3 regions of the Luteibacter mycovicinus genome follow, and region 2 is predicted to be linked to each of the others. Evidence: riboswitches for the same ligand, from Rfam matches in the RefSeq annotation. Region 2 holds a riboswitch; each other region holds the start of a gene.
The links. Region 2 has a riboswitch for cobalamin ahead of FA85_RS10665 (TonB-dependent receptor domain-containing protein). Riboswitches for the same ligand answer to the same signal wherever they lie in the genome.
Positions count from the first base shown of each region.

Region 1: another riboswitch for cobalamin. It lies ahead of btuB (TonB-dependent vitamin B12 receptor); the one in region 2 lies ahead of FA85_RS10665 (TonB-dependent receptor domain-containing protein).
Region 3: another riboswitch for cobalamin. It lies ahead of metE (5-methyltetrahydropteroyltriglutamate--homocysteine S-methyltransferase); the one in region 2 lies ahead of FA85_RS10665 (TonB-dependent receptor domain-containing protein).

Region 1 is NZ_JQNL01000001.1:2,737,605-2,748,031, reverse strand. Features, by position in the region: gene FA85_RS12020 (cobyric acid synthase) at 1-847, opposite strand, end outside; gene cobD (threonine-phosphate decarboxylase CobD) at 844-1,824, opposite strand; gene cbiB (adenosylcobinamide-phosphate synthase CbiB) at 1,817-2,707, opposite strand; gene FA85_RS12005 (cobyrinic acid a,c-diamide synthase CobB) at 2,722-4,011, opposite strand; gene cobO (cob(I)yrinic acid a,c-diamide adenosyltransferase) at 4,008-4,610, opposite strand; gene FA85_RS11995 (hypothetical protein) at 4,637-5,218, opposite strand; gene btuB (TonB-dependent vitamin B12 receptor) at 5,247-7,124, opposite strand; cobalamin riboswitch at 7,248-7,482, opposite strand; partial or broken gene FA85_RS11985 (acyltransferase family protein) at 7,506-8,582, opposite strand; gene FA85_RS11980 (LytR/AlgR family response regulator transcription factor) at 8,667-9,383, opposite strand; gene FA85_RS11975 (sensor histidine kinase) at 9,380-10,396, opposite strand.
Region 2 is NZ_JQNL01000001.1:2,392,228-2,402,654, reverse strand. Features, by position in the region: gene edd (phosphogluconate dehydratase) at 1-430, opposite strand, end outside; gene pgl (6-phosphogluconolactonase) at 500-1,201, opposite strand; gene zwf (glucose-6-phosphate dehydrogenase) at 1,198-2,733, opposite strand; gene FA85_RS10680 (GntR family transcriptional regulator) at 2,908-3,660, shown strand; gene FA85_RS10675 (SIS domain-containing protein) at 3,674-4,708, shown strand; gene nagA (N-acetylglucosamine-6-phosphate deacetylase) at 4,731-5,882, shown strand; cobalamin riboswitch at 5,915-6,144, shown strand; gene FA85_RS10665 (TonB-dependent receptor domain-containing protein) at 6,301-8,196, shown strand; gene FA85_RS10660 (efflux RND transporter permease subunit) at 8,402-10,427, shown strand, end outside.
Region 3 is NZ_JQNL01000001.1:1,542,148-1,552,574, forward strand. Features, by position in the region: gene FA85_RS06985 (aldo/keto reductase) at 1-678, shown strand, start outside; gene FA85_RS06990 (glycosyltransferase) at 700-2,001, opposite strand; cobalamin riboswitch at 2,092-2,308, shown strand; gene metE (5-methyltetrahydropteroyltriglutamate--homocysteine S-methyltransferase) at 2,504-4,795, shown strand; gene metK (methionine adenosyltransferase) at 5,070-6,290, shown strand; gene FA85_RS07005 (DUF4142 domain-containing protein) at 6,456-6,998, shown strand; gene FA85_RS07010 (TIGR03067 domain-containing protein) at 7,093-7,467, opposite strand; gene FA85_RS07015 (sugar ABC transporter permease) at 7,479-8,624, opposite strand; gene FA85_RS07020 (xylose ABC transporter ATP-binding protein) at 8,665-10,212, opposite strand; gene xylF (D-xylose ABC transporter substrate-binding protein) at 10,264-10,427, opposite strand, start outside.

The DNA of each region.
Region 1 (10,427 bases), 350 kb from region 2:
GCCCGACGAAGACACATGCCACATCGGGATGCAGGCGCAGCGCGTCCAGATCGGTGTGATTGCTGATCCGTGGAAGCGCGGGCACGGCCACACGCAGGCGCGCGTGCTCGCGACGCACCCGGTCCCGCGGCAAGGCGTCTTCGGCTTCCAGCACCATGCCGTGAAGATAGGGCAGGACGCCCAGTACCGGCTTGCCTGTTTCACGCTCCAGCCAGTCGAGACCGGGCTGGAGCAGCGCGATATCGCCGCGAAAGCGATTGATGACGAAGCCCGCCACGCGGTTACGCTCGCTCTCCGACAGCAAAGCCAGCGTGCCGACGAGATGGGCGAAGACGCCACCACGATCGATGTCGGCCACCAGAATGACAGGACAGTCGACCGCCTCGGCGTACCCCATATTGGCGATATCGCGATCGCGCAGGTTGATCTCGGCCGGGCTCCCGGCACCTTCGACAACGATCGCCGCATAGGCGTCGGCGAGTCGCGCATGCGATGCGAGCACCGCGTCCATCGCGACACGCTTGTACGCGTGATAACCGACGGCGTCCATGTTGCCGACGGGGTGTCCGTGGACGATCACCTGCGCACCGGTGTCGCTGTTCGGCTTGAGCAGGACGGGGTTGAAATCGGTATGCGGCATGACGCCCGCCGCCTGCGCCTGCACCGCCTGTGCGCGACCGATCTCGCCGCCATCGACCGTGACGGCGGAGTTCAAAGCCATGTTCTGCGGCTTGAACGGCGCGACCACGACACCGCGGCGGCGCAGCCAGCGGCACAGCGCGGCGACGACGGTGCTCTTGCCCGCGTCGGACGTGCAACCCTGCACCATGAGTACGCGCGCGTTCAAGCCATCACCTCGGCCAGTGCCACATCGAGGCACTCGAAACCGACCTCGTCGCCTGGCAGGCCGAAACGCAGCGCCGGCGGATTGTCGAAGCGGCGGGTGAGGATGGCACGCGTCGCGAGGGCGTCGTGAAGACGAGCGGCGTCGGGATGGCGACAATACTGAAAGAGATCGCAGCCACCATCGGGACGCAGTCCGTGCTCCGTCAGCAACGCAACCAGCCGCGCACTGTCTTCGCGCAGCCGCGCGCGCATCGTGATCTGCCAGTCGACGTCGGTCAGCGCCGCCTTCACGACGTGGCGCGTCGGCCCGCTCAGCGTCCACGGCCCCAGACATTCACGCAGTGCCTCCAGCAGGCCCGGCGACGACGCGACAAACCCCGCGCGCACACCTGCGAGGCCGAAGAACTTACCCACCGAGCGCAAGACGATCAGGCTGTCGCATGCCGCGGCACACAGCGTGCCGTTCGGTCGCGTGTCGACGAACGCCTCGTCGACGATCAACCAGCCACCGCGCGACGCGAGCGATGCGTGCAACGCGAGCAGCGCCTCGCGACGGAACCGGTCGCCGCCAGGGTTGTTGGGATGAATGAGCACGATCACGTCGAAGTCGGCGGCGCGTTCGAACAATGCATCCGCCGGACACTCGCGGACGTCGTGACCGTGTTGCCGCCACGCATGCGCATGCTCGTTGTAGCCCGGCGAGATCACGCCCACACGCGAGCGTGACCGCATGCGCGGCAACGCCATGATCGCCGCCTGCGAGCCGGGAACGGCCAGAAGATGCGGCGCCGCGTAGTAGGCGCGGGCCACGTGCATGAGCCCGTCGTCGTCCTCGGGCAACCGGTGCCATGCCTCGGCCGGTACGGCAGGCACGGGATAGGCATACGGGCTGATGCCCGTCGACAGATCGAGCCAGCGTTCGCGTGGAATGCCGTGCTGTGTCACCGCACGGGCCAGACGTCCGCCATGCTCAAGCATGAGCGGCTACTCCAGCCACGAGTGCGAGACCGATCCAGATCGCTGCGCCCCGATCGACGAGACGCAGGGCGCGTCGTATAGAGGTGGCGTCGGGCGCATCCCCGGTACCGAGGACAGGACGGTCTTCCCACTGACCGTGGTATGGCGCGGGCCCACCCAGTCGGACGTTCAGCGCGCCCGCACCGGCGGCCATCACCGGGCCGGCGTTGGGGCTGTCCCACAACGGTGCCTGCGTCGCCCAGCAACGACGTGCCGTCGTGAATTCGCCCGCCAGTGCATACGTCAGCGCGGTGAGCCTTGCGGAGATGAACCCGAGCACGTCGTCGATACGCGCCGCCGCCCAGCCGAAGCGCAGGTAGCGCGGCGTCCGGTAGCCCCACATCGCATCCAGCGTATTCGCCAGACGGAACACCAGCACGCCCGGCGCGCCCAGCAACAGAAACCAGAACAGCGCACCGAAGACGGCGTCGTGGCCGTTCTCGAGGACGGATTCCGTCGCGGCGGCGGCCACACGCGAGGCATCCAGGGCCTCCGTATCGCGGCTGACCATTCGACCGACCGCCTGCCGCGCCGCACCGATATCGGCCGCGCTCAGCGCATCGGCGACGGGCAACGCGTGCTCCGCGAGGCTGCGCCGACCCACGGCGAGATACAGCACCACCGTATCGATGACAAACCCGGGCGCGGCGGGCATCCCGTATCGGATCAGCGCGAGCAGTCCGACCAGCGGAAGCACCGCCAGGCACCAGGCCAGGACGCCCCGGGGGCGGCGACCGGCATAAAGCTGTCGCTCGATCCATTGAGCGAGATGGCCGAAGCCGACCAGCGGATGCGCGCGTCGTGGCTCGCCCCACCATGCATCGAGCAGCAGCGCCGCGAGCATCGCGAAGGCGGTGGTCACAGCAGGAAAAGACGCAGCGCGGCGTCGATATTCGATGGGAAATAAAAGTGCACGAAGCTGGCGGTCATGCGCCCACGGCGGTAGACCGCCTCGGCGGTGGGCCCGCCATTCGGGTTGCTCGCCACCGCCAGAGCCGTGGCGGCGATCGTCGCCTTCGCATAGTGAAACGAATGACCGCGCAGGATCCCTTCGGGCAGGTCCACCGACTGCATGCCGAGCGCCGCCATGCGCGGCTGCATCATCGCGTCTCCGGCGATCAGCCCCGCCATGCCGGCTGCATGGCCATGCGTGTCGGTAAGCCGGTCGAGGGCATAGAGCAGACCGCCGCACTCCGCCAGCAGGGGGCGTCCGGCATCGACATGCGCGTGCAGATCGCGGCGCAGATCGTCACGGCTCGTCAGCGTGTCGAGGTGCAATTCGGGGTAGCCCCCCGGAAGCCAGATCGCATCGCATGGGGGCAAGGCGTCACCCGCCAGCGGACTGAAGAAGATCAGCTCCGCGCCGGCGTCACGCAGCACGTCGAGATTGGCCGGGTACACGAAGGCGAATGCCTCGTCGCAGGCGATGGCGATGCGGCGGCCATCCAGCCGCCGCGTGGAATGTCGGTCGACCGGCGGCTGGAAAACGACCGCGGGTGGCAGCTGGCCCACCGCCTCGGCGGGCAACGCGTCGGCCAGCGCATCCAGCCGCGCGTCGAGATCCGCCAGCTCCGCGGCGGACACGAGGCCGAGATGCCGCTCCGGCAGACCCATGGCCGCATCGCGCGGGAGCGCGCCGTACCAGGTAAGCGCAGGCGGCAGGCTCTCGCGCAGCAAGGTGGCGTGATACGCGCTGCCAACACGGTTGGCGATCACGCCGTGCACGATGAGCCCGTCGCGATAACTGGCCAGTCCATGCGCCAGCGCACCGAACGTCTGCGCCATGGCACTGCCATCGATCACGGCGAGAACGGGCAAACCGAACCGCTGGGCCAGATCCGCGCTCGACGGGCGCCCGTCGAACAGCCCCATCACGCCCTCGATGAGGATCAGGTCCGCCTCCTCCGCCGCGGCATGGAGTCGCGCGCGAACGTCGTCTTCGCCACCCATCCAGGTGTCGAGCTGGTAAACCGGAGCGCCGGCTGCGCGCTGGAGGATCATCGGGTCGAGAAAATCGGGTCCGGTCTTGAAGACGCGGACCCGGCGGCCGGCACGCGCATGCGCACGCGCCAGGGCCGCCGTCACACTGGTCTTGCCCTGCCCCGACGCAGGTGCCGAGACCAGCAGCGCGGGACACGAACGGCTCACAGTTCCACGCCCTTCTGCGCGCGGATACCCGCCTGATAGGCGTGTTTCACCACGCGCATCTCGGTCACGGTATCCGCCAGTTCGACGAGCGCGTCCGGCGCGCCACGGCCCGTGATCACCACATGCTGTCGTTCGGGTCGCGCCCGGCAGGCGTCGAGCACGCGATCGAGCGGGATGTATTGCTTCACCAGCGCGATGTTCAGCTCGTCGAGCAGGATGAAATCGTATGCCGGGTCGGCGAGCATGCGCTCGGCGACATCCCACGCGGCCATGGCGGCCGCGATGTCGCGCGCCTTGTCCTGTGTCTCCCACGTATAGCCTTCGCCCATCACGTGGTAATCGAGCGGACCGTCTTCGTACATGCGGAAGAATGCCTCCTCGCCGGTGAAAAAACTGCCCTTGATGAACTGGACGACGCCACAACGAAAGCCATGGCCGAGCGACCGCGCCAGCATACCGAATCCGGACGAGCTCTTTCCCTTGCCGTTGCCGGTGTTGACCACGAGCACGCCGCGATCGATGGTCGCTTTCGCGATACGTCGGTCGATCAGCTCCTTCTTCCGGCGCATGCGGTCGCGATGACGAGCCTCCTCGTCCATTTCACGCCATGGCGTGGTGTCGCCGCTCATGCGTGAGTGGTACGGGCGTCCCGTGCCCGCGGTGCGAAGCGCCAGACCGCCGCCTGGACCACCTGAGCCACCAGCACATACGCCGCGGCGGCACGCACGAAAAGCGGCGCCCATTGCATGAAGCGCTGCACGTACTGGGTCATGTTGGTATCGGTGTAACGGCCGCCCAGCCAGTAGAACGCACCATTGGATATGGCGTACGAGACCGTGGCGCAGACCAGCAATGCCGCGAACACCATCGCATGCGATGCCAGTGAACCGTCGAAACGCGGTGCCACCAGGCGGCCGCCGTACCAGAGCACGGCGTACGCCAGCGGCATGAACGAATAGGCCACCGTGATGCAGAAGTCGCTCACGCCCGCGTAGCTGATCGAAACCCAGTCGATCAGCACGGCCAGGACGACGAAGGCGACGAAGGCCAGGTGCTTTCGCAGGTAGATACCCCCGAGGAAGAACAACGCCATCGACGCGTCGGGAAGATGCAGTACATCGCCGAAGTGATGAAAACGCGTGGCGATCATGATCAGCGCGAACCATGCCGACATGGCGACAAACAACGGACGTAACAGGGGTTTCATCGGGGCGTACCTCGTACGGGGGGACGGATTACGAGCGGGGCTGGTAACGGAACGTGAGCATGTAGTTGCGACCCAGCTGATTGAAGTAACGCGCAGTCTCGTAGTGGCGATCGAAGACATTCTTGCCGGCCAGCTCCACCGACCACGCCGGCGCGAAGGCGTACGCGATGCGCAGATCGGTCAGCGCGTAGCCACCCAGCCGGTGCAGGTTGGTCGAGTCGTCATAGCGATAGCCCGAGGCGAACACACTGGCACCGACGCTCAGCGCGCCGAACGAGCGGTCGACGTCGATATTCGCGGTACGGCGGGCACGTCGTGGCAACAGGTTGCCCTTGCTGTCGTCGTCGCTATCGTCTTCCGGCTGCAGCCACGTCGCGTTACACGAGAGGTGCCAGTCGGCGACGGTGGTGTCGGCTGCCAGCTCCACGCCACGGATCCGTGCGCGGTCGATATTGTTCGCGCCACCAAACGGGAACAGCGGACCGGTCAGGCTCGAGTCGAAGACGATCAGGTTGTCGATGTGATTCTGGAAGGCATTGATCGACCAGTTACCCCACGTGGGCGTACCGCGCAGCCCCAGCTCCCAGTTGCGGGAAGTTTCCGGGCGGAGGTCCGGATTGCCGTAGTCGGGGTAGTACAGGTCGTTGAACGTCGGTGCCTTGAACGCGGTGCCGTAGCTGCCGGTGACACGCAGGTCCTTCGTCAGCATGTAGCCGTACTGCAGGCTGCCGGTGGTCTTGCCGCCGAACTGGCTGTTCTCGTCACGGCGCAGACTGGCCTGGATCGAGCTGTCGCCGAATGCCTGCAACCACTGGCCGAAAATCGCGTGGTTGCGACGCGCATCGACGAAGTAGTCGGTACTGCCGACGACGCGATCGCGCTGCCAGTCGTAACCGAGCGTGGTCTGGCCTGCGTCCCCACCGACGTGACCGAGGTCCGCCTGCACCGAGGCGACGTCGCGATGCGTGTTGAACGTATCGGCGTAGACGCCGTTCTCGTAGTCGGTCGAGAAGTCACCGCTGCGACCGAGGTTGAGGGTGAACTTCACGTCCTTCGACGGTGTATAGCGCAGACGGCCGCCAACGACCTGCGTCGACGAGTCGGCGAAGTTGCTGCTGGTGCCGTCGTAATGGTTGGCGCCTTCGGTGCGCATGGCATTGACGTCGGCGTCCCACTGCTCGTCGAAGCGCCATCCGCCCTTCAGCGACAGCGCATTGTTGCGGTAACCGTCCTTGTCCGGCTCGTAGGTGTAGCAACCGCCGCCGCCCGGGCTGGGGCGGCCGCGGCATGCGTTGATGCCGTCGGTCTGGTCGTGGTTCGCTTCCACCGCGTACCAGCCGTTCGAGCCGCGTCCGCTGAAGCCGGCCGAGCCGCGCAAGGTGTCGTAGCTGCCGCCGCCGACGGAGAAGTTCGGCACGAAGCTGCCTTCCGGACGACGGGTGAAGATCTGGATGACGCCGCCCAGCGCGTCCGAGCCATAGAGACTGGAGAACGGGCCACGGACGATTTCGATGCGCTCGATCTGGTCGACCGGAATATCCTGGAAGGCCGCCGTACCGGAGGTCGCTGAACCCACCTTCACGCCATCGATCAGCACCAGCACGTGGTCGGACGCGGTGCCGCGCATGAAGACGGAGGTCGACTTGCCCGGGCCGCCGTTATTGGCGATGGACACACCGGGCGTCGCACGCAGCAGGTCGGCCAGCGAGCGCGGCTGCAGCCGCTCGATCCCGGCACGGTCGATCACCGTGGAGGCGGACAGCACCTGCGCCTGGGTCTGCTCGGTCCGGCTCGCGGTGACCACGACCTTGTCGAGGTCGGTGGAGGTGTCATCGGCGAAGGCCGCGGCGGGAACGAGGCATGCCATCGCGATGGCGACCGCGAGGGTGGAAATACGAAGCGACACGTGGTGACTCCTGCACTACCGCGCCCATCCGCGCGGCATGAATGGCGAGAGACAGGGAGACGGTAGCGGGGAGCGCCGATGGCGGAAGGCCGGCCGGCCACCCACGACATGGCCCTCCGCCTGTCCGGTGTTACCTCGAAGGCCGGTCTCCGGGCTTGCGAGCGCAGGGAGAATCCCTGCCGGTCGGCGCCTTCCCATGCCTTTCGGGGCACAGTGGCTTCATGCAGACCTTTGGCTCGCCTACCGTTGCGGGGGCAGCTCCGGAATGACGCGGACCTCGTGGGTCGCGCGGGTCACCGGATTCCCGTTTCAATCCCCGGCTGCGACACCGGGAATCACCTTGGGCGGCGGTAGTGTATCCGAAGCATGAACGCGGCGGTCGCGCCAGCGCAGGAACGGGCGCTCGACACCGTAGTGAAGCAGCGCACCGCCAGCCAGAGTCGCGGCCGCATAGATGGCGAAACGGACAAAGCGATGATCGGCCAGACCGTCACCGAGCAGCCCCTCCGTCAGATGAAAAACGCCTTTGTGGCAGAGATAGAGGCTGTATGAAGCGGCGGCCAGCCATCCGGCACCGGGCACCCGCAGCCTTGCGAAGACGGTCGGGCCGCTGAAGGCGGCGACGAAGCCACCCATCGCCAGCGACAGCAGGGGGTAGCCGATGACGCAGGGCCAGAACAGGGGGCGTGCACCGTCGAAAAGGACCAGACAGACGCCAAGGAGAACGGTGGCGGCGCCGAGCACCCAGCCCGCGCGCGCATGGATCCATGCCATCCACTGCGGGCGATACACCCCGCACGCCGCCAGGGCGACACCGGCGACGAGCCCATCCAGGCGCGACCACGTGGGGTAATAGAGGTAACGGAGATAGACCAGGCCCGCACTGATGTCCGTATCACGAGCCGGTCCCAGCAAATCGGACCACAGCCACGCCCGCAACAGGAGGCCGCCGGCGACCACCGCGACGCATACGGTGATGAACTTCCACAGAGCGGGTTTGCGCGTCAGCGCGAAGGCCAGCAAGGGAAAGACGAGATAGAAGTGTTCTTCCACGCATAGCGACCACACGTGGGAGAACGCATAGTTGTCGCCGTTGTCGAACAACAGGTTGAAGGTAAACGTCGGAAATTGCCACAACGGCTGCATACCCGGCGTTTCTCGCCATGCCGGCCATAACGCATAAAGTGCCAGCACGACGAAGAAGGCGGGAAGTATTCGTATGAAGCGTCGTCGATAGAAGCCGACGAAATCGAGCTTGCCCGTGGTCTTCAGGGACTTCAGCACCTGCGTGCCGATGAGGTAGCCGCTCAGCACGAAGAACAGGTCGACGCCCATCCACCCCGACCATTCCAGCTTGCTGAAGCCATCGCCGAGGCCGCCGACCAGATAACTGTGAAACAACATCACCCAGGCGATGGCGATCGCGCGCAGCGTGTCGAGGCCGGGAGTGCGGTTCATGCGTGGGATCCCCTGGGTGTCACGTCAATGTGCGGGCGCGTCCGGGCGGATGCACGGCGCGTTTATGGCGATTCGCGGGCGCGCTCATTGCCCGCGGTGCAACGCGGCGAGCAGGGCATCGATATAGGTACGACTTGCGCGCAGCGTCGCACCATCTTTCAATCGAACCACCGCGTCGCGGTTGGACCGTGGCAGGAGTTCGGCGACCTGATCCACCCGAACGATGGCCGAGCGGTGCACCCGGAGAAAGCGCAGCGGGTCGAGTCGCCTGGACAGCGTATGCAGGGTTTCGCGGAGCAGATACCGTTCGCCGCGTACATGCAGCGCCGCGTAATCACCGTCGGCCTCGATCCACTCGACCTCGTCCGCAGCGACGTAGTGAATGCGGGCACCGATACGAATGGCGAAGCGTTCGGCCTGCCTCGTTGTCGTGGTCACCGCCCTGCCGAGTTGTCGACGAGCCCGTTCAATCGCTTCGGCGAAGCGTTCATCATCGATGGGCTTCAGCAGGTAATCCACCGCGCCCAGTTCAAAGGCACGGAGAGCGAAGCTGTCGTGCGCGGTCAACAGGATCGCCAACGGTCGGTCGGGAGGCGGTATGGCCGCCAGGGCATCGATACCGGTCAGGCCAGGCATCTGGACATCGACGATCGCGAGATCCACATCGGTTCGACGCATGGCGGCCAGCGCCTGACCATCCGCCGCCTCGGCGACGACGATAACGTCGGGCTCCGCATTAAGGCGGACCTGCACGCCCCTGCGAGCGAGGGGCTCGTCATCGACGACGGCGATGCGAATCATGCGGTTGTCCGCATGACGGCAGAGCGCACGGGCAAGGTGACCGCCGTGCGCCACCGATCGCCGCGAGGGCCAGCTTCCAGCAGGTGATTGCCGGGATAGAGCACATCTAGGCGGGCACGTACATTCGTCAGACCCACGCCCTGCCCTCCTGCTGAAGGCCCGTCGAAGCGATCGTTATCGACCCACACCCGAAGTGTTCCTCCGTCACGCTCGACACGAATGTCGATCCGGCCGCCCTCACGGCGGGGTGCGATGCCATGCCGGATGGCGTTCTCGACCAGCGGCTGCAGCAGGAGGTAGGGCACCTGCGCATCGAGCGTGTCCGGACCGGTGTGAATGTTCACGCGCAGCCGGTCGCCCAGCCGCGCCTTCTCGATATCCAGGTAGGTAGAGGTAAAGGCGATCTCGTCCGCGACCGTCACTTCGTGCCCGGGCGACTGCTCCAGCGTCGCGCGAAGAAAATCGCCCAGGCGGGCGATCATGCGCGTGGCATCGCGCTTACGATCGTCGCGTACCAGGGCCGAGATCGCATTCAGCGTGTTGAAAAGGAAGTGTGGCTGCAGCTGGTAGCGCAAGGCACGCAACTCCGCATCACGGGCCGCTTGCGATGCCTCGCGCAACCGAAGGCCTTCGGCGCGAAGTTCCGCCCGGTGCAGCACCATTGCCTGCATGCCACAAAAAGCGATCAGCGCCAGCCAGCAGCCGTCGAGCCCGCCGAACACCCAGGCCCAGCCGACCCGCGCTCGCATGGCCGGACTCGCGAGAAATTCGAGGGCGAAGAGTGCATTGGCGACGGACATCGCGTAGCTGATCGGCAGCAACCAGGCTGCCATCGTCCATGCGCTCGCCGCCCGTCGCCATAGCACGCGCTGGAGCCAGCCCAGCGGGACGATCCATGCCAGGTACGCAGCGGTGTAGAAGAGGCGAAACGCGAGGACCTTCGGATCGGCAAGCGACGGCAAACCCATCACCAGCATGCAGCCGAGGATAGGCAGGCCTGCGATCCAGGCCATGCCCGGCGATACTGTTACGTTCCTGTCTTCC
Region 2 (10,427 bases):
GCGACAGCGATACGGCGGTCGCCATGGCGATGAGGTCGCGCGAGAACAGCGACAGCTCCATGCCCGGACGACCCTGGGTGACGCCGTCGCACATGGCCGGCACGCCACCGGCGACCTGCGCGGTGGCGCCGAAGTCTCGTGCGATCCGACGGATCAGTTCCGGATAGCGCTCGTACGGCTGATGCGCCGAGAGCATGTCGTTGTACGAGGTGACGATGGCGATATTGGACGCGTGGCCGTTGCGCAGCGCGTCCTTGTCGTTCTCACCGCACGCGGCGAAACCGTGCGCGAGATTGCCGCACGACAGGTGATGGCGTTTGGCGCCCGTCCCGCGGGCGGCGTCGATCCTGGCGAGGTACGCGGCGCGCGAGGTGCGACTGCGCTCGACGATACGCTGCGTCACCTCGGCAACGATGGGATGAAGGGTCATGGCGTGTTCCTGAGGCTTTGACCGGGCGGTCGGTGCCGCGCGCCTGACGCGCGGCGGTTGAACGATGGATCAGGCGGCCCAGTAGACGTCCACGGGCACGCGGTCCTGCTTGAGCACGGCGGCGATCGGAAAGTCTTCGCCGGCCTGAGCCCTGGCGAGCACGTCTTTCTTGTCCGCACCTTCGATGTGCAGGTAGAGCGTGCGCGTATCGAGCACGCGCGGCAGGCTGAGCGTGATGCGCGGCTCACCCGCACCGCCGGCACGCATCGACAGCACGCTCCGCGTACCGTTGAGGTCGAGCGCTTCGGCGAGGTGATCGCCGCCGGGGAAGAACGACGCGGTGTGGCCGTCCGGACCCATGCCGAGCACGACGACATCGAACGGCTTGCCGAGCGCGTCGACCTTCTCGCCCACGCCCTCGAGCGCGGCATCGACATCGTCGGCATGCGCCTTGTCGAACAGCGGCAGGAAGGCGGCGACATGCGCTTCGTGCGCGATCAGGGTGTTCCTGACCATGCGCGCATTGGAACGCTCGTTGTCTTCGTCGACCCAGCGCTCGTCGACCAGCGTGATGGTGACCTTCGACCAGTCGATCTCCTGCTCGGCGAGCACGGCGAACATGACCTTGGGCGTGCCGCCGCCGGAAACGGCGATGCTGGCCTTGCCGCGCGCCTTGATCGCGGCGTCGAGCTTGCCGGCGATGTCGCGCGCCAGCGCATCGGCGAGAGTGAGCTTATCGGCGAAATCGTGCTGATGGATCTTGGCGTTCATGCTGCGTCCTCGGCCCAGGTACGGCCATCGCGTTCAATGAGCGCCACGGCGGCGCTCGGACCCCAGGTACCCGCGGTGTACGGCTTCGGCGTATCGCCGCTGCCCTCCCAGGCTTCGAGGATGGGACCGGCCCAGTTCCATGCGGCCTCGACTTCGTCGCGGCGCATGAACAGGGTCGGGTTACCACGCACGACGTCGAGGATCAGCCGCTCGTAGGCATCGGGCTGCTGCACGCCGAACGCCGCCGCGAAACTCATGTCGAGCGGCACGTGGCGCAGGCGCAGGCCACCCGGACCCGGATGCTTGATGGTCAGCCACAGCTTGACGCCCTCGTCCGGCTGCAGGCGCAGCGTCAGGCGGTTGGGCAGCAGCGGACCGTTGGTAGGATCGAAGATGGAATGCGGCAACGCGCGGAACGTGACCACGATCTCCGAGATCCGGTTAGGGAGGCGCTTGCCGGTGCGCAGGTAGAACGGCACGCCCGCCCAGCGCCAGTTACCGATCTCCGCCTTGAGGGCGACGAAGGTTTCGGTCCTGGACTGGTCGCTGCCGAGTTCGTCGAGATAGCCCGGGACGCCCTGACCTTCGGCCGCACCAGCGCGGTACTGCCCGCGCACGGTGAGGTTGCCGGCGTTGCTGGCGTTGATCGGGCGCAGCGAACGCAGCACTTTGAGTTTTTCGTCACGCACGGCATCGGGCGCCAGCGACGAGGGCGGCTCCATGGCGAGCATGCAGACCAGCTGCAGGATATGGTTCTGGACCATGTCGCGCAGCGCGCCGGCACGATCGTAGTAACCCGCGCGATGACCGACGCCGACCGTCTCGGCGACGGTGATCTGCACGTGGTCGATATGCTGGGCGTTCCACAGCGGCTCGAACAGGGCGTTGCCGAAGCGCAGCGCCAGCAGGTTCTGCACCGTTTCCTTACCGAGGTAATGATCGATCCGGTAGGTCTGCGACTCGTTGAAGACCCGGGCCACCGCGTCGTTGATCGCGTTGGCGCTTTCCAGATCGCGACCGATCGGCTTCTCCAGCACCACGCGCGAGCGCTCGCCGTTGAGACCGAGCGACCCGAGGCGCTGGCAGATGTCGGTGAAGATGTCCGGCGCGGTCGACAGGTAGAACACGCGGATGTGCTGCGCCTGCTGCTGCATCAGCGCGGCGAATTCATCCCAGCCTTCTTCCTTGCGCGCGTCGAGCGAGCGGTAGGAAACCATCTGGATGAACGCGTCCAGCTGGGCCGGAGCCACGTGGGACACGCCTTTCTCGACCGAGGAGCGGACCAGGTCGCGGTAGCCCGCATCGTCGAGGGCCTCGCGGGCCACGCCGATGAGGCGGCTGCTGGGCTGGATCTGGCCGTCCACGAAGCGATGGAACAGCGCGGGAAGAAGCTTGCGGACGGCGAGGTCGCCGGTGCCGCCGAAGATGACCAGATCGAAAGGTTCGATCGGGAGGAGATGAGCGCTCACGACAGTGGCCTGCTGGGATCGATGGGTATGCCGACGGATCGTACCAGTGACATACCAGGACATACCAGCCCCGTACCACTCAAGGCGGCGTTTTCCGTCACGATATGAGGCGATGACGCCGCAAAAACGTTTACGGGCCGACTTTGCATCGTGCAAACGCCCGTTTGAATCGCTCACTGGTATTCGCGGGCTTGGACGGTCTTGCCGCAGTGGTCGTTGATTGGTATCTTCTCGACCATGGAAAGCGCTCTCGTCGCCGAATACCAACGCCTGCAGTACGACCCGGCCGCGCGGCAGCCGCTGGCGTACATGCGCCTGCGTCGCGCCATCCGCAACGTGATCGAAAACGGCGAGGTGCAGGTCGGCCATGCACTGCCCAGTGAGCGGGACCTGGCCAGGGCCCTCACGCTGTCCCGGGTTACCGTGCGCAAGGCCATCGGCGGCCTGGTCGAGGATGGTCTGCTCACCCAGCGTCATGGCGCGGGCACCTTCGTGTCCGAGCGCATCGTCAAGCCGCTGTCGCGTATGACCAGCTTCACCGAGGATCTTCGCGCGCGCGGGCTCAATCCGCGCTCGGAGTTCTTCGAGCGGGCCATCGGCGAGGTCACCCCGGAAGAAGCCATGGCGATGAATCTCTCGCCCGGCACCCAGGTGGTCCGCCTGCACCGCCTGCGCTACGCGGGCGACGAGCCGCTGGCGATCGAGCGCAGCGCGGTGCCACTCAACCTGCTGCCCGACCCCAGCCTGGTCGAGGACTCCCTGTACGAAGCGCTCGACACGCTGGGCAACCGCCCGCGACGTGCGTTGCAACGCCTGCGCGCGGTGGTGCTGGGCCCTGCCCAGACCCGGCTGCTCCGGCTCGGCGCCGGCAGTGCCGGGCTGAATATCGAGCGGCGCAGCTTCCTCGACGACGGCCGCATCGTCGAGTTCACGTGTTCCTGGTATCGCGGGGACATCTACGACTTCGTCGCCGAACTGCAGAGCGACTGACGGACCCTTCTTCATGACGATCCAGCCGCAAGACACCCTGATGTACCGCGAAGCGCACGAGACCGCCGAGGTCGTCGAGCGGCAGCTTGCCCTTAACGAAGCCGTGATCGGCGCCCTTGCCGAGCGCCTGCGCGCGAACCCGCCGCGCATGGTGATCACCTGCGCCCGTGGCAGTTCGGATCACGCGGCGATGTACGCGAAGTACGTGTTCGAAACGCAGCTTGGCGTCGTCACCGCCTCGGCCTCGCCGTCGGTCACCTCGATTTACCACGCCGCGCAGCGCCTCGATGGCGCGCTTTACGTCGCCGTATCCCAGTCGGGCAAGAGTCCGGATCTGGTCCGCAACGCTGAAGCCGCGAAGAAGGCCGGTGCGTACGTCGTGGCGCTGGTCAACGTGACCGACTCGCCGCTGGCGGACGTCGCGGACGTGGTCGTCCCGCTGCACGCGGGCCCGGAAACCAGCGTCGCCGCGACCAAGAGCTATCTCGGCGCGCTGTTCGCGATTCTGCATATCGCCGCCCGGTGGAGTGGCAAGGCCGAGATCGCCGACGCCCTGGCCGCGTTGCCCGCGCAGCTGCGCCAGGGCTGGGATGCCGACTGGTCGTCGCTGACGGAAGGCCTCGTCGATGCGCACAACCTGTTCGTGGTCGGTCGTGGCTTCGGCTTCGCCGGTGCGCTGGAAGCGGCGCTCAAGTTCAAGGAAACCTGCGGCCTGCATGCCGAAGCCTTCAGCGCGGCCGAAGTGAAACACGGCCCGATGGCGCTGGTCGGCCCGGACTTCCCGGTGCTGTTCTTCGCGCAGAACGACGACACGCTCCCGGGCGTGCTCGATGTCGCCGCCGAGTTCCGCAAGCGTGGCGCCAATGTCTGGATCGCCGCGCCGGGTGCGACGGGTGAGGGTGTGCTGCCGCTGGTCGCCACCGCACCGATCGCCGCGCCGCTGATCACGGTGCAGAGCTTCTACCGCGCCACGGCGGCGCTCGCGCTGAAGCGCGGCTTCAATCCCGACGTGCCGCCGCACCTGAATAAAGTCACCGAGACCGTCTGACCGTCACCCTCAAGGAATCGCCATGACTCTCGCCCTCGTCAACGGCCGTGTGCTCACCGACAATGGATTCCAGAGCGGCTTTGCCGTGCTGGTCGACGATGGAAAGATCACCGGACTGGCGCTGCCATCCGATCCGCGCGTGCGCGCGGCGGAGCGCCATGACCTCGGTGGTCGCACCTTGCTGCCCGGCTTCATCGACTGCCAGGTCAACGGCGGGGGCGGCGTACTGTTCAACGATGCACCAACGGTCGACGCGATCCGCACGATCGGCGAGGCACACGCGAGATTCGGCACCACGGGTTTTCTGCCCACGCTGATCAGTGACGACGCGGAGGTCATGGCGAAAGCCATCGATGCCGTGAACGACGCGGTCGCCCAGGGCGTGCCGGGCGTGCTCGGCATCCATCTGGAAGGCCCCTTCATCGCCCCTGAGCGCAAGGGCGTGCACGACCCGGCCAAGTTTCGCATCGCCGATGCCGACGATGTCGCGATGGTCGCGCGGCGCCACGGCGGCGTGACCCTGCTGACGCTGGCTCCCGAGCGCGCTTCCGCGGAAGTACTCCAGGAGCTGGTCGCCAACGGCGTCATCGTGGCCGCGGGCCACACGGCCGCCGACTACGAGACCACGCGGCATGCACTGGCGACGGGCGTGCGCGGCTTCACCCATCTGTTCAACGCGATGACACCCTTCACCAGCCGCGAGCCTGGCGTCGTCGGTGCCGCGCTCGAAGACCAGGCCAGCTGGTGCGGTCTGATCGTCGACGGCCACCACGTGCACCCGACCTCGCTGCGTGTCGCCATCGCGGCGAAGGCGCCAAGGAAGATGATGCTGGTCACCGACGCGATGCCGCCCGTGGGGTCGGACAATCCGAACTTCGTGCTCAAGGGCGAAACCATCACCGTGCGCGACGGCGTCTGCCAGACGGCGGACGGCACGCTGGCCGGCTCCGCGCTGGACATGGCCACGGCGGTGCGCAATACGGTCGACATGGTCGGCGTAGCCTACGATGAAGCCGCGCGCATGGCGTCAACGTATCCGGCCGCGTTCCTCGGCCTCGGCGCCACCCACGGTCATATCGCCGCCGGTTACCGCGCCGACTTCGTCGTGATGGACGAGACCCATACGGTGATCGAAACCTGGATCGGCGGCGAGCGCGTTTACGCCGCGGGCTGATCGGGCGGTCGTGACAGCGCCCCACCCTCCGGTTAAAGTCGCGGGGTTCGGGTGTCCCCGGGGCGTCGCGCCACGGGGATGAAACGGGAAGCCGGTGCGCCGCCTCTGCGGCAAGGCCGGCACTGCCCCCGCAACGGTAAGCGCCCGGGGTCGTCACGGCCCCTCGGACACGGCTTCAGCCACTGCGACAGCGGGAAGGCGCCGGTCCGACACCCCTCGGGGACGGCGTGAGTCCGGAGACCGGCCCGACGACGCGCCCCGTGAGCCATCCCGGGGCGTCGTCCCGTTTCGGGCGATTCGCGGAGGGCGAATCCGGACAGTCATCCGGGTTCCGCCCGTGTGCCGTTCGCCGTATGTCCTCCTCGCGCGCCCTTTGAGCTACGCATTGCCGCGCTATGCGGCGGAGGAAGACCGTTCCATGAAGAAGACCCTGCTCGCGGCAGCCCTGCTGTCGTCGATCGCCGCTGCCCACGCGGCCGACGCCCCGGACGCCCTCGATCCCGTGATCGTCACCGCGACCCGCACGGCCACGCCGCTGGACGAGGTACTCGCCCCGGTGACCGTGATCACCCACGAAGACATCGAGCGTCTGCAGCCGCGTAACGTCCAGGACCTGCTCGCCGGGCTGCCCGGTGTGGTCATGGCCAACACCGGCGGTATCGGCCAGCAGACCTCGCTGTTCATGCGTGGCAGCAACTCCTCGCACACGCTGGTCCTCGTGGACGGTGTCCGCGTGGGTACCGTGGGCGCGGGTCTGCCGGCTTACGAGCAGCTGCCGGTCGAGCAGATCGACCATATCGAGGTCGTCCGCGGTCCGCGCTCGAGCCTTTACGGCTCCGACGCGATCGGCGGCGTCATCCAGATCTTCACCCGCCACGGCCAGGCCGGCGAAGCGCCGACCCCGAGCCTCTCGGTCACCGGCGGCAGCCACGGCTACACCGCCGGTCAGGTCGGCGTGTCGGGCGGCACGACCCACGGCTGGTACAACGCCAGCCTCGGCGGCCAGTACACCTCGGGCATCAACGCCTGCCGCATCGGCGCGGGCACGGCGTTCAAGGGCTGCTTCACCGACGAGCCGGACCATGACGCCTATCGCACGTACAACGGCGCGCTGTCGGGCGGTTATCGCTGGGACGACGGCACCGAGCTCACCGGCAGCTGGCTGCGCAGCAAGGGCGATATCGAATACGACGGCGACTACCAGAACCTGACCCGACGCTCGCAGCAGGTCGCCGGCGCGAAGCTGGCTTTCGACGTGCTGTCCACGTGGCGCATGTCGGTCAGTCTGGGCCAGAACCAGGACCGCGCCGACAACTACCTCAATGGCGCCGACAAGGGCTATTACGACGCGGACTTCAACTACGTCACCGGTGCCGACAAGCTGCGCGTGGGATATCTGTACTCTAAGCGCAATCAGGGTTCCTGGCAGAACGACTTCACGCTGGCCCCGGGCCAGACGCTGAGCGCCGGCGTCGACTACCAGCAGGAAAAGCTGAGCAGCGACACGGATTATCTCAAGGACACCCGCAACAACACGGGCGTGTTCGCGCTCTACCAGGGCGTGTTCGGCCCGCATGAGATCCAGCTGTCGGCCCGCCACGACCACAACACCCAGTTCGGCAACCACACGACCGGCTCGGCCGCCTATGGCTTCCGTTTCGACAACGGCATGAAGGTCACGGCCTCTTATGGCACCGCCTTCCACGCGCCGACCTTCAACGACGAGTACTACCCGTACGGCGTGCCCACGGTGAACCTCAAGCCGGAGAAGTCGCGCACCGCCGAGATCGGCCTGTCGGGTCGTCCGGGCATCTGGAACTGGGCCGTCAACGCCTACCAGAGCCAGGTCGACGACCTGATCGGCTACGACGCGAACTTCCTGCCGGTCAACGTCAGCAAGGCCCGCCTGCGCGGCCTCGAAGGCCAGGTGGGCGCGGACGTCGATGGCTGGCACGTGCGCGGCTACCTGACGCTGCAGCAGCCGCTGGACCGGGACAGCGGGCTCGAGAAGGACAACCTGCTGGCCCGCCGTCCGCGTCGCACCGGTCGCGTGGATCTGGACAAGGACCTGGGCGCGTTGACACTGGGTGGCTCGGTCTACGCCTCGGGTTACAGCTACGACGACGCGGCCAACACGACGCGTCTGGGCGGCTACACGACCGCGGATCTGCGTGCCACCTGGCACATGGACGATGCCTGGAGCGTGCAGGGCCGGGTCGCGAACGTGGCGGACAAGCGGTACGAGACGGCGGCGTATTACAACCAGCTGGGGCGGACCTACTATGTGACCGTGCGGTTCTCGCCCGTACGCTGAGGGAGCACCGTGTAGGAGCGCGCCCTGCGCGCGATGTTTCACGGCATCGCGCGCAGGCGCGCTCCTACCCCTGGCACCGGGCTCGGGCAAACGCCGCACCCCTGTCTTCCGGCAGGGCCCCCACTAAAGGCACACGCCACGGACCGGCGCGGACGTCATAAAGTCCCCGGGCGCGGGTATGCTTCCCGCGATCACAGGAAGTGTCGTGAACGTTTTTGCACCTTTCATTCGCCGGCCGATCGGAACCTCGCTGCTTGCGGCGGGGCTCGTGCTGTGCGGCTCCATCGCCTACATGCTGCTCGGCGTGGCGGCCCTGCCGTCCATCGAAGTGCCCGCCGTCTTCATCCAGACGCAGATGCCCGGTGCGAACGCGCAGACGATGGCCTCGACCATCATCGCCCCCCTGGAGCGCCACCTCGGCCAGATCCCGGGTGTGGACCAGATGTATTCCAACAGCTCGGAAGGCAGCGGCTTCGTCCGCCTCCGTTTCAGCATGGACCGCTCCACCGATGCCGCCGCGCGTGACGTGCAGGCCGCGATCAACGCGTCCGCCGCCGACCTGCCGGCCGGCATGCCCAGCCCCCCACAGTACTTTAAGTTCGACACCGGCCAGATTCCCGTTCTGCTGGTGTCGTTCACCTCGAAGTCGCTGCCGCCGGACAAGCTCTACGACGTCGTCGACACCCTGATCCGGCCCGCCGTGGCGCAGATCGATGGCGTGTCGCGCGTACAGGTCTTCGGCGGGACCCCGCACGCCGTGCGCGTTGAGCTGGATACCCGCGCGTTGTCGTCCAAGGGACTCACCGCCAACGATGTGTCCAATGCGCTGCACGCCGCCAACGTGACCTCGCCGCAGGGCCTGCTGTCCGACGGCAAGGCACAGATGACGGTCGTCGCGAACGACAGCATTCGCGACGCGAAGGATTTCGGCGACATCCTCATCGCGATGCGCAACAACGTGCCGGTGCGCCTCTCGGACATCGCCCGCGTCTACAACGGCCAGCAGGACCAGTACCAGGCCGCATGGTTCCAGGGCGAGCGCTCGGTCACCATGCAGATGAGCAAGCGTCCGGAGGCGAATTCCATCGCCACCGCCGACGCGATCCGTGCCGCGCTGCCGCGCTTCCGTTCGCTGCTGCCGGCGGACGCGAAGGTCACCCCCATCTTCGACCTGACCCAGACCACGCAGTCCGCGCTGCACGAGGTCAAGGTCGCGCTGCTGATCAGCATCGTCATGGTCTTCCTGGTCATGATGGTGTTCCTGCGCCGTCTCGGTCCGACGCTGATCGCAACGCTGAGCGTGCCGTTGTCCCTGGCCGGCGCCTTCGTCGTGATGTGGACACTCGGCTATACGCTAAACACGATGTCGCTGATGGCGCTGGTGCTGTGCATCGGCTTCGTCGTCGATGACGCCATCGTGGTCATCGAGAACATCGTCCGGCACATGGAGAACGGCAGCAAACCGATGCCGGCGTCGCTCGAGGGCGTGCGCGAGATCGGCTTCACCGTGATGTCGATCACGCTGTCGCTGGTGGCGGTGTTCGCGCCGCTGCTGTTCGGCAACAACATGATCACCAAGTTGCTGCGCGAGTTCTCGGTGACCCTGGCGGCGGCCGTGCTGATTTCGGCCATCGTGTCGCTGACGCTCACGCCGGCCCTCTGTGCCCGCTATCTCAAGCACGACGAGCCCGACCGCCAGCCAGGCCGCGTCGAGCGCGCGCTGGAACGCTTCGATCGCGGGTTTCTGCGCCTGTATGAGCGCGGACTGGACTGGGCGATGCGCCATCGGCGCGTCATGCGCTGGCAGCCACTCATCCTGCTTTTCGCCACCTTCGCGCTGGGCTTCGCCGTGGTGAAGACCGCCGGTGGCAATTTCATGCCCGACGAGGACACGGGCATGCTGCAGGCCGATGTCACCGCGGACGCCAACATTTCGCCGGACGAGATGTCGCGACGGCTCAAACGCGTCGGCGAAATGATGCAGAACGACCCGGCCGTCGCCGATGTCACCACACTGCTCGGCAGCGGTAACGATGGCGCGGCCGTCGGCAACAGCGGCACCATGTTCATCGATCTGAAGAAGAAGGGGAGCGGCCCGGACCTGCGCCATGAATCCATGAAGGAATTCATGGATCGCAAGGGCAAGGAGTACGACAAGCTCTCCGATGTCCAGGTCTTCATGAATCCCGTGCAGTTCCTCGGCGGGAGCGGGGGCAACAGCAACCGCGGGC
Region 3 (10,427 bases), 850 kb from region 2:
CTGTCGCGCAAGGCGATCTTCCATTCGGTGGACGACTCACTGGCCCGCCTCGGCACCGACTACATCGACCTGTTGCAGATCCATCGCTACGACCAGACCACGCCCATCGAAGAAACGCTCGAGGCGCTGCATGACGTGGTGAAGGCCGGCAAGGTCCGCTACCTCGGCGCCTCGTCGATGTATGCGTGGCAGTTCGCGCAGATGGTTTACACCTCGAGGATGCATGGCTGGACCGAGTTCATCAGCATGCAGGATCACTACAACCTGCTGCAGCGTGAGGAAGAGCGCGAGATGATTCCGTTCTGCATCGATGAGCACATCGCGGTGTTGCCATGGAGCCCGCTGGCACGCGGACGGCTGACGCGCGACTGGGACGAGGGCAGCGACCGGCAGAAGAGCGATGTCTTCGGCGGCACGCTTTACAACGCCACGGAAGACTCGGATCGCGCCATCGTCGCGGCGGTGAAGAAGGTGGCCGATGCGCGTGGCGTGCCTCGTGCGCAGGTGGCATTGTCGTGGGTGGCGCATCGTGACGGCGTGACTGCGCCGATCGTCGGGGCGTCGAAGCCGCAGCATCTCGATGATGCGGTGGCGGCGATCGATCTGGAGCTGACCGAGGAAGAGACGGCAGCTTTGGAGGAGGCTTATACGCCGCGGGCGATCGCAGGGTTCGCGTAAGCGTTGCTTGCGGCAGTTCGGCTATGTTGTTGCCATACGGCGGTCTCGCCGCGCCATCGCCTGTTCGATCACATCCGCGGCCGGCGACGCGCCTCGCTCGGCCCGGATGACTTCAGCCGCGCGCTGGGCACGCAAGGCCACTCCCTCGTCGGTCAGAAGCACGCGCAGCTTCCCCGCCGCCCGGTCAGCGCGGTAACGCGAAGCGGGCAATACATCGCCCACACCCAGCCGAAGCACACGCGCCGCATTGTCAGGCTGATCGAAGCCATGCGGCACCACGAGCGCCGGACACCCCGCGCGCAAACTCTCCTGCGTCGTGCCGACACCCCCGTGGTGTACCACCGCGGAAGCGCGCGGGAACAGCGCACCGTGTGACGCGTATTCCACAGCCATCACCCCGGCTGGCAACGTGTCGGGCAAGCGCGCGCGCATCTCGGGCGAGCCGGTGAGCAAGACGGCACGACGTCCGAGCGCGCCTGCCGCCGCCATGCTCTCGCGAAGGAAGGCCTCGCCCGCGTGCACCGCCGCCGATCCCAGCGTAAACACGATCGGCGCGTCACCCGCGTCGAGAAACGCCGACAGCTCCGGGGGAAGGGTTTCGTTGAAGGGCGAGTAACGGCAATAGCCAGTGACCACGCTGTGCGCCGGGGCATCCTGCGGCGCGTGACCCAGCAACGGCGAATACATCGCCAGCACACCATCGCGCGCGTGCTGTCCGCGATGAAACGGATCGCCCCACACCGACACCGGCGCCAGACCCAGCGACTGCCGGAAGCTGCGCACGGCACGTGTCCACGGTGCGGTCACCCGCTCGCCGATCCGGCGCACCCAGGCGCCACGACGCGGCGACGCACGTAAGAAACGGTCGAGTCGCGCCATGCCCGTCGCCGGCGGATCGAAAGCGGAAAGGAACACCGCGGGCGACAGGACGGCGGACAACCACGCCACGCGTGTCGTCTCGCCCAGAATCTGGCCGGCGAAGGCGAGCGTCGAGGTGACGATCGCATCGGCCTCCAGACATACCGGCGCCAGCGCGCGGTAGCTCGCCGCGACATCCTCCGCAGCCAGGTCACGTACGACGAAGCGCGGACCGCGCAGCGGATGGAACGCCCGGGCAGCGAAGGCGGCCTTGTCCTCGGGCTCCGCGATCCCGCTGGCAAGGACGAACCTCAGCCCGGCCTCCGCCACCGCCTCGCGATGAATCGCATGGGCACCGATGGTGACCCGATGGCCCCGCGCCACCAGCTCCCGCCCCACGGACAGGAACGGAAACAGGTCACCCTGCGATCCCACCGTCGCCATCACGATGTGCCTTGCCGCCATGCCTTACTCCCGATGCCCTGGCGCATCGTCGCGGGCGACATGTCGACGCGATGCATGCCTGGCTCGTTGACCTGCCCCGTCCGTAGGGCTAACCTCTGGGCCGCCAGCGGTCTTTATCTCTCTATTCGAATAGAAGGATAAAAGCGAAGAGGGAAGCCGGTGAGAATCCGGCGCTGCCCCGCAGCGGTATGTGGAGACGAGCGCGTCATCAGCACTGGATCGATGGCGATCCGGGAAGCGACACGCAAGGCGGCACCCAGGTGCCACATCCACGAGCCCGAAGACCTGCCGCCGGCCTGGGCGCGCGTGCCGTCATGGGTGCGTGTGCCCTGCCCGACCTGGGCCGTCGCGTTCGCGCGAGGGTCCGGTTCGCCCGCGGGGGCGAAGGTCGACGGCAAGCCGCATGACGCCTTCACGCTGCCGCACCTTCCGTGTGGCAGTGCACGTGCGTCCGCGACGAACCGCCCTTCCCTCCTCTTTGCCACGAAGAGGAATCATCCACATGCCACACGTTACCTACCCCGGTTTTCCCCGCATCGGCCGACGCCGCGAACTGAAGCGAGCGCTGGAAAGTCACTGGAGGGGTGAAACCAGCGCCGACGACCTGCTCACCGTCGCCCGTCAGCTCCGCGAACGCCACTGGCGCCTCGCGCGCGACGCGGGAGCCGACAGCGTTCCCGTCAACGACTTCTCGCTTTACGACCATATGCTCGATGCCGCCGTCGCGGTCGACGCCATTCCCCCGCGCTACCGTGGACTCCATCAGCGCGATCCGCTTGCCGGCTATTTCGCCATGGCACGCGGCCGTCAGGACGGCGAAGTCGACCTGCACGCGCTGGAGATGACCAAGTGGTTCGACACCAACTACCACTACATCGTCCCCGAGCTGCAGGCGGGCCAGTCGTTTGCCACGCGCGCCGACAAGGTCGTCGCGGAATATCGTGAAGCCATCGCACTCGGCCATGCGGCGCGCCCCGTACTCCTCGGTCCGCTGACCTTCCTCCGTCTGGCCAAGACCGTCGACGGCAGCGATCCCCTCGCGCTGCTCGACGCGTTGCTGCCGGCGTGGAGCGGTTTGCTCGATGCGCTCGCGGACGCGGGTGCCGACTGGATCCAGGTCGACGAACCGGCCCTCGTGCTCGATCTCGAGCCGGACTGGCAGGCGGCCTATCGCGGCGCTTATGCCGCCATCGGTGAACGGTCGCGTGGCCGCATCCTGCTCGCGACCTACTTCGGCGAGCTCGGCGGCAACCTCGAACTGGCGGCGTCGTTGCCCGTCGCCGGCCTGCATGTCGATCTAGCGCGCGCGCCCGGGCAACTGGATGCCGTGCTCGACGCGCTTCCCGCCGGTCGTGTGCTGTCCGCCGGCGTGCTCGACGGCCGCAACATCTGGCTGAGCGACCCGTCCGCCATCGCGCCGCGCATCGCCCGCGCACGCGAGCGCCTCCGCGACGAGCGTTTGTGGCTGTCGACGTCGTGCTCGCTGCTGCACGTGCCCATCGATGCGTCGGAAGAAAGGCACCTGCCGGGTTCGATCGGCGACTGGCTGTCGTTCGCGCGGCAGAAGATCGCCGAACTGCGACGCTACGCCGATGCCGCCGTCGGCGACGAGACGGCGCAGCTCGCGCTCGCGCGTCAGCAAGCGACGGTGGCGGCGCGTCTGCTTTCTCCCGACGTGCTGCGCGCCGACGTGCGGGCGCGCGTGCGTGGACTGACGCCCCAGTTCGGACAGCGCCGCTCGGCCTACGCGTTTCGCGCGAATGTGCAGAAGCAGCGCTTCGGCCTGCCCAACCTGCCGACCACCACCATCGGCTCGTTTCCGCAGACCACGGAACTACGCCTTGCGCGTGCCGCGCATCGCTCGGGCAAGCTTGACGACGAGGCTTATACGGCCGTGCTTCGCGAGGAGGTGCGGCGCGCCGTGACGTTTCAGGAAGAAGCCGGCCTCGATGTCCTCGTGCACGGCGAGCCCGAGCGCAACGACATGGTCGAGTACTTCGGCGAACAGCTGCAAGGCTACGCGTTCACGTCTCTGGGCTGGGTGCAGAGTTACGGCTCGCGCTGCGTCAAGCCGCCGATCGTCTTCGGTGACGTGGCGCGTCCCGCCGCGATGACCGTCGCCTGGTCCGCATACGCCCAGTCCCTGACCGCCAGGCCGATGAAGGGCATGCTCACCGGTCCGGTGACGATGCTGCAGTGGTCGTTCGTACGTGACGATCTCCCGCGTGCCGAGGTGTGCCGACAGATCGCCCTGGCCTTGCGTGACGAGGTCCACGATCTCGAAAAAGCCGGCATCGGCATCGTGCAGATCGACGAGCCGGCGCTGCGCGAAGGCCTTCCCCTCCGCCGGGGTGACTGGGCCACCTATCTGGACTGGGCGGTCGACGCGTTCCGGATTACCGCGGGTGGCGTCAGCGACTCGACCCAGATCCATACCCACATGTGCTACTCGGAGTTCAACGACATCATCGAGGCGGTCGCCGCGATGGACGCGGACGTGATCTCGATCGAGACCAGCCGCTCGCGGATGGAGCTGCTGGACGCCTTCACACGGTTCCGCTACCCGAACGGGATCGGACCCGGCGTCTACGACATTCACTCCCCGCGGGTGCCCGGCAAGGAGGAAATGGCCGATCTGCTGTCCCGGGCGCTCCAGGTGCTTCGTCCGGACCAGCTCTGGGTCAATCCCGATTGCGGCCTGAAGACCCGCGGCTGGCCCGAGGTAGCTGAGGCCCTGACCGGGATGGTGGCCGTGGCCCGGGCGGCCCGCGAACGGCTGGCGGAGGTGGCCTGACGGAAAAAGGGGCACCGTGTCCCCGCGCTGTTGGCCTTTCGCGCGCGGGGCGCGCTCCTACACGGCGGCTGTCGTAGGAGCGCGCCCCGCGCGCGAAAAGCCAACAGAGCGGGCGGCACCCCCCTCCCAACCCCCTCATACCCCTTCCCGCGCTGAACATCCATGCAATCGTCACCCGCCGGGGGTACCCTTGCCGCTGCAAACCGGCGACGGGGCGTGTATCATGGCGCGCCCCATTTATCTCTTTATCCGTAAAGAAGGATATATACCCTCGATGAGCAATTTCCTCTTCACCTCCGAGTCGGTCTCCGAAGGCCATCCGGACAAAATCGCCGACCAGATCTCCGACGCCGTTCTGGACGCCATCCTGGCCCAGGACCCGCGTGCGCGCGTGGCCTGCGAGACGCTGGTGAAGACCGGTGTCGCCATCGTCGCGGGTGAGATCACCACCAGCGCCTGGATCGATCTGGAAGCGCTGACCCGTAAGGTCATCCTCGACATCGGCTACGACTCCTCGGAAGTCGGGTTCGACGGCGAGACCTGCGGCGTTCTCAACCTGATCGGCAAGCAGTCGCCCGACATCAACCAGGGCGTGGACCGCAAGAAGCCGGAAGAACAGGGCGCTGGCGACCAGGGCCTGATGTTCGGCTATGCGACCAACGAAACCACCGAGTACATGCCGGCGGCGATCCACTACGCGCATCGTCTCGTCGAGCAGCAGACCAAGGTCCGCAAGAAGAAGAACTCGCCGCTGCCGTGGCTTCGCCCGGACGCCAAGAGCCAGGTCACCCTGCGCTACGAGAACGGCGAAGCCGTCGCCATCGACGCCGTCGTGCTCTCGACCCAGCACGATCCGGACGTCAAGCAGAAGGACCTCATCGAAGGCGTGCGCGAGCTGATCCTCAAGCCCGTGCTGCCGGCGAAGCTCCTGCACAAGGGCACCAAGTTCCACATCAACCCGACTGGCAAGTTCGTCATCGGCGGACCGGTGGGCGACTGCGGCCTGACCGGCCGTAAGATCATCGTCGACACCTACGGCGGCTGGGCCCGTCACGGTGGTGGCGCGTTCTCGGGCAAGGATCCGTCCAAGGTCGACCGTTCGGCTGCCTATGCCGCGCGCTACGTCGCCAAGAACATCGTCGCGGCCGGCCTCGCCGACCGTTGCGAAATCCAGGTCAGCTACGCCATCGGCGTCGCCGAGCCGACCTCGATCTCGGTGACGACCTTCGGCACCGGCAAGATTCCCGACGAGAAGATCGAGAAGCTGATCCGCAAGCATTTCGACCTGCGCCCGTACGGCATCATCCAGATGCTCGATCTGGTCCACCCGATGTACCAGCCGACCGCCTCCAACGGTCACTTCGGCCGCAAGCCGTACGACGTCACCGACAAGAACGGCAACACGTTCACGGCGTTCTCCTGGGAGAAGACCGACAAGGCTGACGTCCTGCGCGACGCCGCCGGCCTCGGCGCGACGGTTGCTCGCCGCAAGTAAGTTTTGTGCGACATGCGATAAGTTTTGTGCGACATGCGATAGGAAACGGGCGCCTTCAGGCGCCCGTTTTCGTTCAGGAACTTCAGAAAGTTGCCGCCGGGGTCACAATGCTTTCATGGCTGGAATGAGACATCTGACAGCCGTTACCGTGCTACCGGAGAATCCATGATGTCACGCACCCTGCCCCGCCTCATCGCGACCGCGCTACTCGTGGCCGCCGTTCCTTTCGCCGCCCATGCGCAGGACGACGCCAAGCAGACCGATTCCAAGGGCGGTACCCCGACCGATGCCGGCTTCGTCACCAACGCCAGCGGCGCAGGCCTGGCCGAAGTGGAGCTGGGCAAGATCGCCGTGACCAACGGCGGATCGGCCAGGGTGAAGTCGTTCGGCCAGCACATGGTCGACGACCACACCAAGTCGGGCGAGGAGCTGAAGAATCTTGCGAGCGGAGACCGCGGCTATGCCACCGCCGAGAGCCCGCCGCCCGCGAACCAGAAAGACATCGACGCGCTGAAGCGCCTCAATGGCGCGGCGTTCGACAAGGAATACGCGAAGGTAGCTGTCGCCGATCACGAGAAGGCCATCGCCATCTTCGAGGTCGAGGCCGAGAAGGGCTCGAACAAGGAACTGCAAGCCTTCGCTAAGAAGACCCTGCCGACGCTGAAGCAACATCTGAAGATGGCTCGGGCGCTGAACAGCGGAAAGTAAGACCTGTAGGAGCGCGCCTCGCGCGCGATGCTCTTAACGCCTGACGCACGACGGTCAGCGCAAGAGCATCGCGCGCAGGCGCGCTCCTACATTTTTAGGGGCGATGCCGGACGAAGCCGCGCAACGTCAGGCCCGGGGACGTGACGAATGCCGTCGGCTGGGCCATACCTTCATCGGCCGCGATGAAGAGGAACTGGTCGTCGTCCAATACGTAACTGGCGGGCAGGCGCTTACCCGCGTCGTCGCCCATGCTGTCGATCCAGGTGATCGACTTCGGCTGCGTGGTCGTATCAAGCACGAAGTGTCCGGCGAGCAGCACCTCGCCGCCTTCCCGACGTACCGAGAAGGTATCGCCCTCGATGATGGTGATCGCGCCATGCCCGCTGTGGTCATCCGGAGGGTCGATGATGCCGTTCGCTTCGAGCCGAACCTGGCGCCACTGACCCTGGAGGGTGTCGAAATCGTCCATGATTTTTATGCTCAGCCGTTACGGTTCGAACCCGACAGCACGTCCACCCACACCGCGAGCACAAGGATCGCGCCCTTGATGATCATCTGCCAGGAGTTGTCGACGTCCATCAGCTGCATGCCGCTGTCGAGGCTGGCCATGACGAGGGCGCCGATCAGCGCGCCGTAGACCGTGCCGGAACCGCCGCGCATCGACGTGCCGCCGATGAAACAGGCGGAGATGGCGTCCAGCTCGCCGCCGGTACCGGCGGAGGGCGAACCCGAACCGGTGCGGGCCACGGTGATGATGCCGGCGAAGGCGCACATCAGGCCCATCAGCGCGAACACGACCAGCTTGACCCGGGCGACGTTGACGCCCGAGAGGCGCGTCGCTTCCATGTTGCCGCCGACCGCGTAGATATGGCGACCGAACACGGTCTGGGTCGAAACGTAGGTGAACACGGCCAGCAGGCCGAGCAGGATCATCACCGGAATGGGAATGCCGTTGGCGTCGTTGAGCGTGCGCACGAAGCCGAAGATGACCGCGCCGATGGCGACCAGCTTGACCGCATCGACCCAGACCGCGCCCTGCTGCAGACCGAGCTTGCCCCGACGCATGCGCCGGCGGACGGTCAGCGCGACCATGGCAAGGAAGATGATGCCGCCGATCCAGCGCGACATCGCCACCGGGACGAAGCCCTGGCCGAGCTGGATGAGGTCATCCGGCGCTGGCGCGATGGTGGAGCTGCCGGTGATGTAAAGCACGATGCCGCGGAAAGCCAGCATGCCGCCGAGACCGACGATGAACGACGGCACGCGCATCTTGGTGACCACGAAGCCGTTGAACGCACCGATAAGCAAGCCGAGCACCAGCACGGCGCCGATGGACGTCCACGTGCCCCAGCCCTGGTTGACCGTAAGGATGGCGACCACACCACCCAGCAGGCCGAGCTGCGAGCCGATCGACAGATCGATCTCGCCCGCGATGATGACGAACACCATGCCGCAGGCAAGCATGCCGGTGATGGCCATCTGCCGGAACAGGTTGGACAGGTTGCCGGGCGTGATGAAGGCCTGGTCGGTCTTTACGTGAAAAAACACCCAGATCAGCGCGACGGCGATAAGCAGCGCGAGGATCTTGTAGCGGACGAACAGTTGCTGGATTTGCTGGGCCTGCATGGAGGAGCTTCCGTGGTGGCGCGTGGATGGGTTCGAAGGATCAGGCCGCGTGTGCGGGCCCCTCGGCGGCGTGTGAAATCGCGGCGGCGAGCACCTGCTCCTGCGTCAGACCGACGTTCTTGAAGTCGCCGCGAAGCTTGCCCTCGCCGACGACGAGAACGCGATCGCTCACGCCGAGCACCTCGGGCATCTCCGAGGAGACCATGATGATGGCGACGCCCTTGGCGGCCAGTTCGAACATCAGCTTGTAGATGTCGTACTTGGAGCCGACGTCGACGCCGCGGGTCGGCTCGTCGAGGATAAGCACCTTGGGGCCCGGCAACAGCATCTTGGTCAGGACCGCCTTCTGCTGGTTGCCGCCGGACAACCCGACGATCGCCAGTTCGGGACTGGCCGTCTTGACGCGCAGCCGCTTGATCTCGGTGTCGACCACCTGCAGCTCGGCCTGACGGTCGATCTGCCCGGCGTGCGCATAATGCGCCAGCGTGGCGAGCGTGATGTTGTCGCCCACACCCAGCAGCGGCACGATACCCTGGCGTTTACGGTCTTCCGGCACCAGCGACAGACCGGCCTTGATCGCCTGCTCGGGCGAACGGATCTTGATCGACTTGCCCTCGAGCACCAGCTCGGCCTCGTAGCGGCCGGGGTAGGCGCCGAAGATCGCCGAGACCAGTTCGGTACGACCCGCGCCCACGAGCCCGGCGATACCGACGATCTCGCCGCGACGCACTTCGAACGAGATGTCGTCGACGCGCTTGCGGTTCGGGTTGGCCACGTCCCAGCAGGTGACGTGCTTCGCCTCGAAGATCACCTCGCCGATGTCGTGGTCCATCTTCGGGAACAGGTTTTCGATCTCGCGCCCGACCATCGCGGTGATGATCGTGTGCGTGGTCATCTCGCTCATCGGCTTCGTGACGATGTGCTTGCCGTCGCGGATGACCGTGACCGTGTCGCACACGCGTGCCACTTCGTCGAGCTTGTGCGAGATGTAAACGCAGGCCACACCGTCGCGCTTGAGGTCCTCGATGATCGACAACAGCGTGTCGGTCTCGGAGGAGGTCAGCGACGACGAGGGCTCGTCGAGGATCAGCAGGCGCGCGTTTTTCGCCAGCGCCTTGGCGATCTCGAACAACTGCTGGTAGCCGCCGCCGTAGTTCATTACAGGGGCCGCTACGTTGACGTCCTTGAGCTTGAGCCGGGCGAGCAGCGCCTCGGCCTTCGCATACATGGCGTCGTAATCCATCACACCGCCGAATTTGCGGATCTCGTTGCCGAGGAAGATGTTCTCGGCGACGGAGAGCTGCGGTACCAGCATCAGCTCCTGGTGGATGATGACGATGCCGGCCGCTTCGCTGTCACGCACCGAGTGCGCCCGCAGCGGCTTGCCGTCGAACAGGATCTCGCCTTCCCACGTGCCATAGGGGTACACGCCGGAGAGGACTTTCATCAGGGTGGACTTACCTGCGCCGTTTTCTCCGCACAGGCCCACGCATTCACCGGGCCGCACGGCCAGGTCGATGCCATTGAGCGCACGCACGCCGGAGAATTCCTTGACGATCTGGCGCATCTCGAACAGGTATTCGCTCACGGTCTTCCTCACTCAAGGTGGCGCCCCGCACGAAGCGGGGCGCCCCCGATCTTACTGACCCACCTGGGCCTGGGTATAGAAGCCGTCCTTGACCACGAGATCGACGTTCTGCTTCGTCAGCAGGGTCGGGGTCAGCAGGATGGTGTTGATGTCGCCCTTGCCGTTGTTCATCTTGGAGGTGAAGTTCGGCGCCTTGCCCTGGGCGAGGTCGACCG